Regions from separate parts of the Cronobacter muytjensii ATCC 51329 genome, predicted to be linked through region 1. Evidence: predicted binding sites of a transcription regulator. Region 1 holds the regulator's gene; the other holds the start of a gene.
What was found. Region 1 encodes PurR, which represses purine synthesis genes. Its sites were predicted from a motif close to CANGCAAACGTTTGCNTG; they were not measured.
Positions count from the first base shown of each region.

Region 2: a site for PurR is predicted at 2,777-2,794, ahead of glyA (serine hydroxymethyltransferase). Genes of this name have one in related genera too.

Region 1 covers NZ_CP012268.1:2,058,411-2,065,987, reverse strand. The annotation lists gene cfa (cyclopropane fatty acyl phospholipid synthase) at 1-1,010, opposite strand, end outside; gene punC (purine nucleoside transporter PunC) at 1,310-2,473, opposite strand; gene punR (DNA-binding transcriptional activator PunR) at 2,585-3,499, shown strand; gene purR (HTH-type transcriptional repressor PurR) at 3,518-4,543, opposite strand; gene cydH (cytochrome bd-I oxidase subunit CydH) at 4,836-4,925, shown strand; gene AFK63_RS09565 (MFS transporter) at 5,191-6,357, shown strand; gene AFK63_RS09560 (C40 family peptidase) at 6,421-7,248, opposite strand.
Region 2 covers NZ_CP012268.1:728,761-736,337, reverse strand. The annotation lists gene AFK63_RS03480 (3-phenylpropionate MFS transporter) at 1-415, opposite strand, end outside; gene AFK63_RS03475 (carboxymuconolactone decarboxylase family protein) at 541-918, opposite strand; gene AFK63_RS03470 (MerR family transcriptional regulator) at 974-1,336, opposite strand; gene glyA (serine hydroxymethyltransferase) at 1,406-2,659, opposite strand; gene hmpA (NO-inducible flavohemoprotein) at 2,985-4,175, shown strand; gene glnB (nitrogen regulatory protein P-II) at 4,378-4,716, opposite strand; gene glrR (two-component system response regulator GlrR) at 4,815-6,152, opposite strand; gene qseG (two-component system QseEF-associated lipoprotein QseG) at 6,149-6,925, opposite strand; gene AFK63_RS03440 (sensor histidine kinase) at 6,922-7,577, opposite strand, start outside.

The sequences.
Region 1 (7,577 bases):
TCAGCGATGTCCGGCCAGGCGGTGAGAAAACGCGCGTACCAGGCCATCAGGGTTTTATCGTAATCCGCGCCGAAGTTATGCCAGTCCTCCATCACGAAGTGTGGCTCGCTGGCGGCGGCAATCTGCCGGGCTGAGGGCAGACAGCCGTTCGGAAAGATGTATTTATCAATCCACGGATCGACATTGTTATCGGTTTTGCGCGAGCCGATGGTGTGCAGCAGGAACAGCCCGTCAGGCTTCAGGTTACGGTCGGCGACATCGAAATAGGTGGCGTAGTTTTTCGGGCCGACATGCTCGAACATGCCCACCGAGACGATGCGGTCGAACTGAGCATTGAGATCGCGGTAATCCTGCAAAAGGATCGTCACGTCAAGGCCGTCACAGCGCGCCTGCGCCATCTTCTGTTGCTCGGCAGAGATAGTCACGCCGGTGACCGACACGCCATAATATCGCGCGGCGAACGCGGCGAGACCGCCCCAGCCGCAGCCGATATCCAGCAGCGTCATACCAGGCTTGAGTTCAAGCTTTTCGCAGATCAGCCGCAACTTCGCCTGCTGGGCGTCCTCCAGATTATCCGCCTCTTTCCAGTAACCGCAGGAGTATTGCATATACGGGTCGAGCATCCGGCTGAAGAGATCGTTGCCGAGATCGTAATGCTCTTTACCGACAATCCAGGCGCGCTTTTTCGATTGCAGGTTAAACAGACGGGCGCCGAGGATGCGCAGCGTATCTTTGAAATGGTGAGGGAGTTGGTCTTCGAGCCCCGCACGGAGCACCCTGGTGAAGAACAGATCGAGGCGTTCGCACTCCCACCATCCGTCCATATAGCTTTCGCCAAGGCCGAGAGAGCCTTCCTGTAAAACACGTTTAAAAAAATCCGGGTTTTTTACCTGAATATCGGAGGGAGCGGGGCCGTTAACGGTGATCCCGGCCCGGCTGAGCAGTTCAGCTGCAATGCGATACCAGTGGTTATCCGGTATGTTGACTTCTTCCAGACACGATGAACTCATAGCTTCTCCATCACTGATGTGACCAGAACCTTAAAACAGCGTAGTCGCAATTTTCGGTATGTGAGAAATATCACGGAAAGGTCCGCGAGCCTGATATCCGACGTAGAACAGAGGAAGGGAGATGCCCCTTGCCAGAATAGTCATTCCAGAAAAAACGGGAGCCAGCGGCTCCCGTTACTACATAATATTTATGGTATTTATCGTAGAGCCGCGAATCAGTATAGGCCTCGCATTACGATGATTCAACCATTGACAGTTAGCACGCTAATAACAAAAACGTCATATTATCGCCCGCCTGATTACCGCACGCTGACCTGACGCCCGCGAAGCCGCCAGCCAAGACCCGCCAGCAAGACTGTCGCCAGCATCACGCTGGTGGTGGAAAGCAGCGGTGTTGCGACCAGCCACGAAACCACCAGACTCGCCACAAAGCACAGCCCCAATTGCAAAGTATTCTGCAGCGCGGCGGCGCGTCCGGTCGCCTGCGGGAAGGGCAGCAGCGCGGCGGCCACGACAATAGGGTAAATCGCGCCGTTCGCCATCGCCATCAGGCAGAAGGGAATAAGCAGCGTCGTCAGCGTCACCGCATCGCTTAAGCCTACAAGCCAGGTGGCGATCACGCTTAGCGCATAGCCCACCAGCAGCCACGGCAGCAGCTTCTCGCCGTGCCATTTTTGCAGCGCGCTGCGACAGCCGTAGCCGCCGATAAGAAAGGCGATAGTCTGCGGTACATAGCTTAAGCCTATCACCGCCGGGCTGTAGCCCATCGCGTGCAGGATAAACGGCGAACCGGTCAGCCAGGCGAAAAAGCTGGCGGAGCAGGCGGCGTAGATCAGCACATTGCCGCTATAGGCGGGCGAGCGCAGCAGCATGGCGAAGCTCAGCGGCTCGCCGTCGTGGTTGCCTTGCGGCGCGCCTGCGGGCAGACGCAGCGCCGGGATCATCAGCAGCAGCGTAATGGCGAACAGTACCACGAAAATCGCCTGCCAGTCGAAATGGTTCAGGATCCAGCTGCCAAGCAGCGGCGCCAGTGCCGGGGAGAGCCCCACCAGCGGCATAATGGTGGCGAAAATACGCCGCGCCTGCTGGGCCGGGTAGCGGTCCGTCACCAACGCCTGCCAGCTTACCGCAGCCGCACAAACGCCGACTGCCTGAATAAAGCGCAGCGCCAGCAGCGCGCCTGCGCTCTCTACCCAGACGGTGCCAAGGCAGCCTGTCGCGAAAATCCCGAGCCCCGCCAGCAAGACCGGGCGACGGCCGAAACGGTCAGAGAGCGGCCCCCAGGCTAGCTGCGCGAGCGCAAAGCCCGCGAGGAACAGACTCAGGGAGGCGCTGATAGCGGACGGCGCTGTATGGAGATCCGCTTCAATTGCCGCGAACGCCGGCAGATACATATCGGTGGCGAGAAACCCGAGCACGCTCAGCCCGGCCAGCCAGCAAAGAAAGCCTTTTGTAGGTCGCATAATTTTTGCTCACTTCGTAATACGCGAAAGAGCCCGGAGTGTACGGAGTGCAAACCGGCTTGTGAAACGTTAATATTTGCCGTTTCCATTCAAAATTTTTGCAGGCAGAAAATGTGGTCTGAGTATTCACTCGAAGTGGTAGACGCGGTGGCGCGCAACGGCAGCTTCAGCGCGGCGGCGGCGGAACTCCATCGCGTGCCTTCTGCCGTCAGCTATACCGTGCGCCAGCTTGAAGAGTGGCTGGCGGTCTCTTTGTTTGAACGTCGCCATCGTGACGTGGTGCTGACGCCCGCTGGCGCCTGGTTTCTGCGGGAAGGGCGTTCTGTTATCAAAAAAATGATGATCACCCGTCAGCAGTGCCAGCAGATTGCTAACGGCTGGCGCGGGCAGCTCTCCATCGCGGTCGATAATATCGTGCGCCCCGAACGCACGCGTCGGCTGGTGCTTGATTTCTACCGCCACTTTTCCGATGTCGAATTGCTGGTGTCGCAGGAGGTGTTTAACGGCGTCTGGGACGCGCTGGCGGACGGACGCGTGGAAGTCGCCATCGGCGCCACCCAGGCGGTGCCGGTGGGCGGCGGGCGCTTCGCGTTTCGTGATATGGGCATGTTGAGCTGGCGCTGCGTGGTGGCGAGCCATCATCCGCTGGCGCAGCACGCGGGCGCGCTCAGCGATGACAGTCTGCGCGATTACCCGTCGCTGGTGCTGGAAGACACCTCGCGCTCGCTGCCCAAACGCATCACCTGGCTGCTTGATAACCAGCATCGCGTGGTGGTGCCGGACTGGCACTGCGCCGCCGACGCGCTGAGCGAGGGACTGTGTATCGGCATGGTGCCGACGCATTTCGCAAAACCCTGGCTGGACCGCGGCCAGTGGCGGGCGTTGACGCTGGAAAACCCGTTCCCGGACGCCGCCTGCTGCCTGACGTGGCGGCAAAGTGACGCCTCGCCCGCGCTGCGCTGGCTGCTGGATTACCTGGGGGACAGTGAAACGCTGAACAAGGAGTGGCTGCGGGAGCCAGACTGAGCGGGCTCCCGGCAGGGATTAACGGCGATAGTCGCGGAACGGACCGTCCGCCACCGAGCGGCGTTCGATAAGGCGCGGGTGCACCTCGATAGTCTGGGACTCTTCGCGTTTATTAATGATGCGATCAAGCAGCATATTAAACGCGGTCTGACCCAGCGTTTCCTTCGGTTGATGGATGGTGGTCAGCGCCGGGCTGAAAAAGCGGGCGTTGCGCACGTTATCGTAGCCGATGATGGAAATATCCTGCGGCACGCGCAGGCCCATCTCGTCGGCGGCGCAAATCGCGCCCATCGCCATGATATCGCCGCCGCAGAACACAGCGGTAGGACGCTGCGGCTGGGAGAGGATCTGCTGCATCGCGCGATAGCCCGATTCCGGCTCGAAATCGCCCTGCACAATCCAGTTTTCCGGCACTTTAATCATCGCTTCTTCCAGCGCCTTCATAAAGCCGGAGAAACGCCCGACGCCGGTATTACGCTCAAGCTGGCCGGGAATCACCCCGATATCGCGATGGCCGCGCTCAATGAGATAGCGCCCCGCGAGGTATCCGCCCTGGAAGGCGTTATCGATAACCGAGTCGGTGAAATCCGCTCTGGCTTCACCCCAGTCCATCACGACCATCGGGATATGACGGTACTCCTCGAGCGTGGCGAGCAGCGGCTCGGGGTATTCCGAGCACATCACCAGCAGGCCATCGACGCGCTTTTGCGCCATCATTGACAGATAAGCGCGCTGCTTTTCCAGATTGTTATGGGCGTTGCCGAGGATCAGCGTATAGCCTTTCGCGAAGCAGCTGTTCTCAACGGCTTCGATGATTTCCGCAAAATAGGGCGCTTCGCTGCTGGTGGAGAGCAGGCCGATGGATTTGGTGTGGTTCACCTTCAGGCTGCGCGCCACGGCGCTCGGCGAATAATGTAATTCTTTAATTGCCGCCCACACCGCGTTGCGCGTCTCTTCCGCCACAAAACGGGTTTTGTTAATTACATGTGAGACTGTTGTAGTAGAAACGTTTGCTCGCTTCGCGACGTCTTTAATTGTTGCCATTAATCATCACTCCAGACCCCTCGCTGAGCCCTGTAAAATCACGGGTTAATCGTTTGCCTGTACACACCCCTGTGTGCCACGAGGGGACGTGCGGCATGCCGGGAAACGCGACATTTATCGTGAGGAGGGGTCGATGGCCGGTACCGAATAAAGTAGCGACGAATTTTGGCTTATCTTTATCGAAAGGGGAAGAGGGAAAACGCATATCTGGTTAAATGTCGCAGGATTTTTCGGCGCGTTTATGCAAAAATGCGCTCTACCTGTTTTTTATGGGGTCTTTAAGGAGAAAACCATGAGTACCGATCTGAAATTTTCGCTGGTCACCACTTTTATTGTACTGGGTTTAATTGTGGCGGGCGCGTTTACCGCCATTCTGCATTAAGGGTGTCGCGGGGGAGCGCGCCTGTTCTCCCGTCTTCTTTTTACAATTCCTGCGTTTAACCCGTTTTCTTTCGTTACCGCCTTTCTTTTTCACCTTATTCCCTTATGATTCGCTGATAACACTATTTGCGAGTTCATTAACACCTTCGCAATAATATTTTGCTGTTTTTGTTACTTATCTTTTCGACCTGAAAATGCCATTCTTCCTGCATCCTGCTGTAACGCCGTGAATTCCCGGCGCTGTTGTACAATTTCTGGAGCAATTAATGAAAGTCAATTTCCCTTTACTGGCACTGGCCATTGGTGCTTTTGGCATTGGCACGACCGAGTTTTCCCCGATGGGGCTGCTGCCGGTGATCGCCCACGGCGTTAACGTCTCGATCCCCGCAGCCGGTATGCTGATTAGCGCCTACGCGGTTGGGGTCATGGTCGGCGCGCCGCTGATGACGCTACTGCTGTCGCATCGCGCCCGGCGCAGCGCCCTGATTTTCCTGATGGCGATTTTCACGGCAGGCAATGTGCTGTCGGCGCTGGCGCCGGATTACATGACGCTGATGGCCTCGCGTATTCTCACCAGCCTCAACCACGGCGCGTTCTTTGGGCTTGGCTCCGTGGTGGCCGCAAGCGTGGTGCCTAAGCATAAGCAGGCGAGCGCCGTCGCGACGATGTTTATGGGGCTTACCATCGCCAATATCGGCGGGGTGCCTGCGGCGACCTGGCTTGGCGAAACCATCGGCTGGCGCATGTCGTTCCTCGCCACGGCAGGGCTGGGTCTGATAGCGATGGCGAGCCTCTGGTTCTCACTGCCGAAAGGCGGCAGCGGCGAGCGCCCGGATGTGAAAAGCGAACTGGCGGTGCTGATGCGCCCGCAGGTGGTGAGCGCGTTGCTGACCACAGTGCTCGGCGCGGGCGCGATGTTCACGCTCTATACCTATATCGCCCCGGTGCTGCATCATATTACTGACGCCACTCCGGCGTTTGTTACCGCGATGCTGGTACTGATTGGCGTTGGTTTTTCCATTGGCAACTATCTCGGCGGCCGTCTGGCGGACCGCTCGGTAAGCGCCACGCTGAAGGGCTTTCTGCTGCTGCTTATCGTCATCATGGCGGCTATTCCGTGGCTTGCGAAAACCGAGATCGGCGCGGCGGTCAGCATGGTGGTGTGGGGCGCGGCGACGTTCGCAGTGGTGCCGCCGCTGCAGATGCGCGTGATGCGCGTCGCCAGCGAAGCGCCTGGCCTGTCGTCATCGGTGAATATCGGCGCGTTTAACCTCGGCAACGCGCTTGGCGCGGCGGCGGGCGGCGCGGTTATCCATGCGGGCTTCGGCTACAGCGTGGTGCCGGTCATGGGCGCGCTGATTGCCGCCCTCGGTCTGCTGCTGGTGGTGCTCTCAGGACGTCGCGAAACGCAAACGGCCTGTCGCGCGGAATAAAGCGTATAACGAAAAAAACGGAGAAGGGCGACCTTCTCCGTTTTTTTGATAGCGAGCGCCGATTTAACGGATCGTGCGCGGTGTCATGACCCGGCGCGCGCCGACATAGTGGCGCTGCCAGTAATCTTCGCTGAGCGAGGTTATCTGAATTTCCTGTCCGCTACGCGGCGACTGGATAAACTTGCCGTTGCCGACATAGACGCCGACGTGATCGGCGGTGCCGCGACCCTGGGTGCGGAAGAAAACCAGATCGCCACTTTCCAGCTCGCCACGATTTACCGGTGCGGCATCGCGCAGGTGATACATTTCATTGGCGGTGCGCGGAATGCGGAATTTCACCAAATCCTTATACGCATACCAGACCAGGCCGCTGCAGTCGAAACCGGTACGCGGCGAAGTGCCGCCCCAGTGATACGGTTTGCCGATCTGGTTCATCAGCTTGTTCATGGCGGTGGTCTGGGCTTTTTTCACGCGCGCTTTATGGGCGTCCGCGATAGTCAGCGGCCCGTTAACGCATTGGGTTTTGCGGTTTTTACGGGTTTTTGAACAGGTTTGCGCGGTCAGACGGTGGCTGGCCTGTTTAACGGAATTACCGGAAGCGCGACGGGAAGCGGTTTTACTGACAGTGGATGAGGTCTTGCTGGTGCGTTTGGCGGAGGTGGTTCGCTTCTCGCTGGCAGTTTTCGCGGTTTTGGTTTTGGTTGCGTTTTTGCTTTTACTGGCGGTCTGACGGGTTTTTGTGCTGGTTTTCTTTTTCACCGTACTGGCGTGCGCTTTTTGCACCTTCGAGGCGCGCGTCTGCTCCGACGCCTGCGCGAAAGGCGCAAAAGCCAGTGATGAAGTCATTAACAAAGCACAGAGCGTGAGAGCAATTTTTGTTTTGCGCGCCACTGAGCATTCCCCTGCATAAAGCCGGCAATCATGCCAACGGATGAAATTTAAGAGCTTGCTGATTCTAATCTAAAAAAATGTCCAAAGTTAAGCAGCAAATTCTCTTCGACATGCAGTTTCGTTAACCGGCGCAATATTTTCGCCGCTTGCCGCTGCGTCGGCGCGCATTTTAGCGCGCCTCCTCAGAGGAGAATATCGGCAGCGGTAAGAAAAGTGTTATTATTTGCGTCTCTTTCACCACGGCACGGCGCCGGGCTTAAGCGCAAGATTATGCATTTTCGAGACGCTCCGGAGCCGCTACAATGTAAAGCTAACGCCGTAATGACGCT
Region 2 (7,577 bases), 1.3 Mb from region 1:
CGAGCGAGCCCCACAGCCGCACGCGGCCGTAATCCATCGTTATCTGACGCTGCCAGGTGGCGGCCAGCGCGTCGGTGAGCGGCACCAGCGGCGAGAAAAAGAGGTTAAAGCCAACCAGGATGACAAACAGCCAGGCAGTCTGATGCCCGAACCAGAAGCCGAGCGCGAACACCAGCGTCAGCGTCGCCAGCAGGCGCAGCGCGAAGACTAAGCGGGAGGGATCTTTCACACGCGGAGCCAGCAGCAGGCTGCCGAGAAAGCGCGCAATGAGGCCCGAGCCTAGCAGCAGGCCGATGGTTTCCGGCGCGACGCCGACGCCCGCGAGCCAGACGCTCCAGAAGGGCAGAAAAATACCGTAGCTAAAGAAGTAGGTGAAATAGCTGAGCGCCAGCCAGCGCGTGGAATGCAAAACCATGATTCCCTCCCGTTTTGGAGGCGTTAGTCTGGCGGGAAAGGCAGGGGGTTGCAAGTGATGCATAACAAAGCCATAACATTACGCATCGGGTGATAAATCAGGCCGCCGCAGCGGCCTGGCGTGCGTTAAACGCCTGCTTCAGCAAACACCGCTTTGGCGGTAAACATGGCGTTGAGCGCCGCCGGGAAACCGGCATACAGCGACATCTGGATAATCACTTCGATTAGCTCCTCGCGCGTGCAGCCGACGTTCAGCGCCGCATGCAGATGCACCGCCAGTTGTGGTTGCGCATGGCCGAGCGCGGTGAGCGCGGCGACGGTCGCAAGCTCCCGGCTTTTCAGCGACAGCCCAGGCCTGCTGTAGATATCCCCGAAGCCGAACTCGATAACGTAGCGCCCAAGATCGGGGGCGATATCGGCCAGCGCTTTAATAACATTCTGCCCTGCCGCGCCGTCGATTTCCGCAAGTCGCGCAAGCCCTGTGTCATAACGTGATGAAGTCATACCGTTCTCCTTTTGTGTGATACGGATAACGGTAAAGCTTCGAGTTAACTCCAGGTCAAGCGCTGTTTTTTAACAGCGTCTGGTCGTAATACGCCATTTTCTCTTTCAGGCGCGCCAGATGATCGGCCTGCTGCGCCAGCCGCGCCTCCAGCCGCAGGGCGTGTTCCGCCAGGAGTTCTCGCCGCTCAGCGGCGGTCGTCTCTCCCTGCGCGCGCAGCCGCGCGTAACGCTGGATAGCCGCAAGCGGCATATCGGTTTCCTTGAGGCGTGTGATAAACGCCGCCCAGTCGAGATCGCCACGGCGATAGTCGCGATGCCCGCTGGCGTTGCGCGCCGGTATCAGCAGCCCGAGCTTTTCGTAATAGCGCAGCGTATGAACGCCAAGCCCGGTCAGCGTCGAGAATTCCTGTATGCGCATGGCGGTATCCTGTGTGATGAGCCCATAAAAAAAGGCCGCGCGAGGCGGCCTTTATGCGGCAGTGAACGCTTACGCGTAAACCGGGAAGCGTGCGCAGATATCCAGCACTTTACCTTTAACGCGCTCAATCACCGCGTCGTCATGGATGTTATCCAGAATGTCGCACATCCAGCCTGCCAGCTCTTTGACTTCCGCTTCTTTAAAGCCGCGGCGGGTCACAGACGGCGAACCGATACGGATACCGGAAGTGACGAACGGGCTCTTCGGATCGTTCGGCACGCTGTTTTTGTTCACAGTAATGTTGGCGCGGCCGAGGGCTGCGTCAGCGTCTTTACCGGTCAGGTTTTTATCCACCAGATCCAGCAGGAACAGGTGGTTTTCAGTACCGCCGGACACCACTTTGTAGCCACGATTCAGGAACACTTCCACCATCGCTTTGGCGTTTTTCGCAACCTGCTGCTGGTAGGTTTTGAACTCCGGCTCCATCGCCTCTTTCAGCGCGACCGCTTTCGCCGCGATAACGTGCATCAGCGGGCCCCCCTGCGCGCTCGGGAATACGGCAGAGTTCAGTTTTTTGTACAGCTCTTCGCTGCCGCCTTTGGCAAGGATCAGACCGCCGCGCGGGCCCGCCAGGGTTTTATGGGTCGTCGTGGTAACCACATGCGCGTGCGGAACCGGGTTCGGATAAACGCCAGCGGCAATCAGACCCGCCACGTGGGCCATGTCAACGAACAGGTATGCGCCGATGCTGTCAGCGATTTCACGCATTTTTGCCCAGTCAACGATGCCGGAGTACGCAGAGAAGCCGCCGATGATCATCTTCGGTTTATGGGTCTGCGCCTGCTTCGCCATATCTTCGTAGTCAATTTTACCGGTTTCATCGATACCGTAAGGGATGATGTTGTAGAGCTTACCGGAGAAGTTGACCGGGGAGCCGTGCGTCAGGTGGCCGCCCTGCGCCAGGTTCATCCCCAGCACGGTATCACCCGGTTGCAGCAGCGCGGTGTAAACCGCAAAGTTCGCCTGAGAACCAGAGTGCGGCTGGACGTTGGCGTAATCCGCGCCAAACAGTGCTTTCGCGCGGTCGATAGCCAGCTGTTCGACGATATCCACATATTCGCAACCGCCGTAGTAGCGCTTGCCCGGATAGCCTTCGGCATATTTGTTGGTCAGCTGAGAGCCCTGAGCCTGCATGACGCGCGGGCTGGTGTAGTTTTCGGAGGCGATCAGTTCGATGTGCTCTTCCTGACGTACTTTCTCCTGCTCCATAGCCTGCCACAGTTCGGCATCATAATCGGCAATGTTCATTTCACGCTTTAACATCCGCATCTCCTGACTCAGCTGACAATAAAAAGGTACTGCAAGTAAGGTGCCCTTTTGGGCGACGGGCAACAGTGTAAACCGATTGGCAACGTGAAGATAGGTCTTGACACAGCTTTTTACGCAAACGTTTGGCATGGCGTGGCGCAAGGGTTTGAACGATTAAGCACAAGGGCGGTACGCACGATATATTTTCATCATCAACCTGTCCTTTTTTCATCCAGTGTGAGCCGCGTCGAAGGCACGGCTAAAACCCTTTGCAACGTGCAGTTATTTTTCATAAGATGCATTTAAAATACACTTTATAAAAATCTGGAAGGAAGCAACCATGCTGGATAGTCAAACCATCGCCGTCGTGAAATCCACCATTCCGCTGCTGGCGCAGACCGGCCCGAAACTGACCGCGCATTTTTATGACCGCATGTTCACCCATAACCCGGAGCTGAAAGAGATTTTCAATATGAGCAACCAGCGCAACGGCGATCAGCGTGAAGCGCTGTTTAACGCCATTTGCGCCTATGCGACCAATATTGAAAACCTCGCCGCCCTGCTGCCTGCGGTGGAGAAAATCGCCCAAAAGCACACCAGCTTTCATATTAAACCCGAGCAGTACAACATCGTCGGCGAGCATCTGCTGGCGACGCTTGATGAGATGTTCAGCCCGGGCCAGGAAGTGCTGGACGCGTGGGGCAAAGCGTATGGCGTGTTAGCGGGCGTGTTTATCAACCGCGAAGCGGAGATTTACCAGAGCAACGCGCAGAAAACCGGCGGCTGGGAAGGCACCCGCCCGTTCCGTATTGTCAGCAAAACGCCGCAGAGCGCGATTGTGACGAGCTTTGAGCTGGAGCCGGTTGATGGCGGCCCGGTGGCCGATTATCTGCCAGGTCAATACACTGCCGTGTGGATCAAACCTGCAGGGTTCGCGCATCAGGAAATTCGTCAATATTCGCTTACCCGCAAGCCGAACGGCAAAAGCTATCGCATCGCGGTGAAACGCGAAGGCGAAGGCCAGGTGTCGAACTGGCTGCACCAGCATGCGCAGCCGGGCGACGTGATTGCGCTTGCCGCGCCCGCCGGCGATTTCTTTATGCAGGTCGACCCGCAAACGCCGGTGACGCTAATCTCCGCTGGCGTCGGTCAGACGCCGCTGCTGGCGATGCTGGATACGCTTGCCAGTGCGCAGCATCCGGCGCAGGTGAACTGGTATCACGCGGCGGAAAGCGGCGATGTGCATGCGTTTACCGATGAAGTGGCGCAACGAGGAGCCGCGCTCCCCCGCTTTACCAGTCACGTCTGGTATCGTGTGCCGAGCGACGCCGATCGCAGCGCGGGCCGTTATAACAGCGAAGGGTTGATGGCGCTGCACGATCGTAAAGCAGACGTGACCGCGCCCGGCATGCAGTTTTACGTCTGCGGCCCGGTGAAATTTATGCAGTTCGCCGCTGAACAGCTGGTGAGCCTCGGCGTGAATAAAGAGAATATCCATTACGAATGTTTCGGCCCGCATAAGGTGCTGTAAGCGGCAGGTGGAGTGGTGATGGCGGGTAGGCTTGCGACCGCGGGTAGATTTATCAAAGCGGGTGCGCTTTGCTTACCCGCCTGCGCCCCCTGCAAGGGGTTCGCTTTTAGAGTGGCTAAGCGCCCCCTCTTTATCACTCAACCGGCACAAAAAAAGCAGGTCATCGCGACCTGCTTTTTGTTTATCACGCGCAACCCAGCGGTTAAATCGCGGCGTCGTCTTCTTCACCGGTACGGATACGCACCACGCGCGCCACGTCGAAAACGAAAATCTTACCGTCGCCGATTTTACCGGTCTGGGCGGTGCGGATAATCGTATCCACGCAGGTATCGACGATATCGTCGGTCACCACGATTTCAATTTTCACTTTCGGCAGGAAATCCACCATATATTCCGCGCCGCGATAGAGCTCAGTATGGCCTTTCTGACGACCAAACCCCTTGACCTCAGTCACCGTCATCCCGGTGATCCCGACTTCCGCCAGCGCTTCACGCACATCATCGAGTTTGAAGGGTTTAATAATCGCATCAATCTTTTTCATGGTGGATCCTTAATTCCTGCCAGCGCCTGCACGGCGATTCAATTCGCGTAATCGGTTGCTCAAATTACCATACCTTGCGGCGGTTTGGGCATCAAAAACTACTCTTTAAAATCATTCGCCTCAAGCTCATGACGGGCCAGCAGCTTATAGAATTCGGTGCGGTTGCGCCCCGCCATACGCGCGGCGTGGGTGACGTTGCCTTTGGTGATTTGCAGCAGCTTGCGCAGATAGTTGAGTTCAAACTGATTGCGCGCCTCGACGAACGTCGGCAGCACCGTGTTTTCGCCTTCCAGCGCCTGCTCAACCAGCGCGTCGCTGATAACCGGCGCGGAGGTCAGCGCCACGCACTGCTCAATCACGTTGACCAGCTGGCGTACATTGCCCGGCCAGCTTGCCGTCATCAGGCGCTTCATCGCGTCGGTGGAGAAACTGCGCACAAACGGTTTATGCCGGTCCGCCGCCTGACGCAGCAGGTGTGTCGCCAGTAGCGGAATATCCTCCGCGCGCTCCTGCAACGCCGGAATTTTCAGGTTCACGACGTTAAGACGATAAAAGAGATCTTCGCGGAATTCGCCGCGCGCCATCGCCTTCGGCAGGTCGCGGTGGGTGGCGGAGATAATCCGCACGTTGATATCGATATCGCGGTTACTGCCGAGCGGGCGTACCTTGCGCTCCTGAAGAACGCGCAGCAGCTTCACCTGCAACGGCACGGGCATATCGCCAATCTCATCAAGAAACAGCGTACCGCCCTCCGCCGCCTGGAACAGCCCTTCACGGCTGCTTACCGCGCCGGTGAAGGCGCCGCGTGCATGGCCGAACAGCTCTGATTCCAGCAGTTGTTCCGGCAGCGCGCCGCAGTTGATGGCGATAAACGCATTTTTGGCGCGCGGGCTGGCGTTATGGATAGCCTGCGCCAGGATCTCCTTGCCGGTGCCGCTCTGGCCGTTGATAAGCACGCTGACATCCGACTGCGCCACCATGTGCGCCTGCTCCAGCAGACGCAGCATCGCCGGGCTGCGGGTAACGATGCTCTCGCGCCACTTCTCGTCGCCCGCGGGCGCAGCGTGCGCCAGCGCGTCGTCGATGGCTTTATAGAGAGCGTCTTTATCCACCGGCTTGGTGAGGAAACTGAATACGCCCTGCTGGGTCGCGGCCACCGCATCGGGGATGGAGCCGTGAGCGGTGAGAATGATCACCGGCATTCCCGGCTGGAGCTTTTGGATCTCGGCGAAAAGCTGCATGCCGTCCATTTCATCCATACGCAGATCGCTGATGACCAGATCGATTTTCTCGCGCCCTAAAATACGCAGCCCCTCATGGCCGCTCTCAGCGGTCTCGACCGTAAATCCTTCACTGGTCAGGCGCAGCCCCAACAGTTTCAGCAAGCCCGGATCGTCATCGACCAGTAACAGGCGCGCGGGTTTATGCTGTGTCATGGCCTGGTCTCCTCCTGCGCGGGCGCGGTATCTTTTCCGGTCGGTGCCGCATTTTCTTTTTCGGTGCCGTCCGGGTTGTGGCTGCTGTCCTGAATATAGCCGCCTGCGCTTTTGCGCGTGGAGAGCTGGCGTTCAATATCCGTCAGGTTTTCAAGCTTACGGGTCGTGAGTTCAAGCTGGCTGCGCAGGTGGCGCTGCTGCTCGCGCAGGGCGTCAAGTTCGCTGTCGGCGCTTTGCTGAAGCTTGCTGTAGCGCCCGCGCTCTTCCGACAACGCCAGCTGCGCCGCCTGGCCGTCGCGCCAAGCTTCATACAGCGGACGCACATGCGCCGGAATTTCGCCGGCGGTAGCGCTAAGCGTGGTGAGATAATTGCGACGCTCGGCGGGTGTAATACGCGCATTCGCCAGTAAAATGCCGCGCCGGAAGGCGTGCTGCCAGGTTTCATCGGGGAAGCGGCGCGCCTGGGCGCGCGCCTCGGCGGGCGCCAGCCGCTCGGCGCAGTCCATGCCGCGCAGCCAGAACAGCGGGTTGCTTTCGACACTCTGACCAGAGAGCTGCCAGATACCTGAACAGTCGGTGAACAGGAAATCCGCCAGCTGCTGTTCCGGCAGTTTGGGGTCGCGGTGTTGTTTGATGTTACTGGAGACCGGGCTCTGTACGCAGCCTGCTAACAGGCAGGGCAACAGCGCCGAGCATGCCAGCCTGCGAAGAGAGAAAGAGGTTGTGCCGCGCGCGCGCAGGCTGCGCCATGCGCTTACCAGACGTGAATTCATTTTTTTAGTCGTTCCGGGTCAAAGAGCGGTAATTCAATGCGAAAACAGACGTCGGTCGTTTCATCCTCGACCAGCCGCAGTTCGCCGTGCATACGTCGGATGCAATCCTGAGCAATACTTAAGCCCAGGCCGCTGCCTTTCACCGCCCCTTTACGTTGATGGCTTCCCTGATAAAAGGGCTCGAAAATCATTTCCCGCTCCGCCTCAGGAATGGGCGTACCGGTATTCGCCACCTCAATACATAGCGTATTGCCCTGACGGCGGCTTCGCAGATAAATGGTACCGGATTCGCGCCCGTAGTGCACCGCATTGGAATAGAGATTATCCAGCACGCTCATCAGTAGCATCGGCTCCGCCAGACAGTCAGCGTCAGCGAGCGACACCTCGGTATGCATCATTTTAGCCCGCGCCGGGAGACTGTGTGAGGCCATTACGATATCCACCAGCGGTTTGAGCTCGACCTTCTCCAGCTCTACCGCCCCGCCCGCGAGTTTACGGTTGTAATCAAGAAGTTGCTCTATGAGCGTTTGCAGATTGCGGCTGCTGGTATCAAGAATTTCCACCACTTCGCGCTGCTCCGCGGTGAGCGGCCCGACGACCTCATCGGCCAGCAGTTCAGTGCCCTCGCGCATGCTGGCGAGCGGTGTTTTTA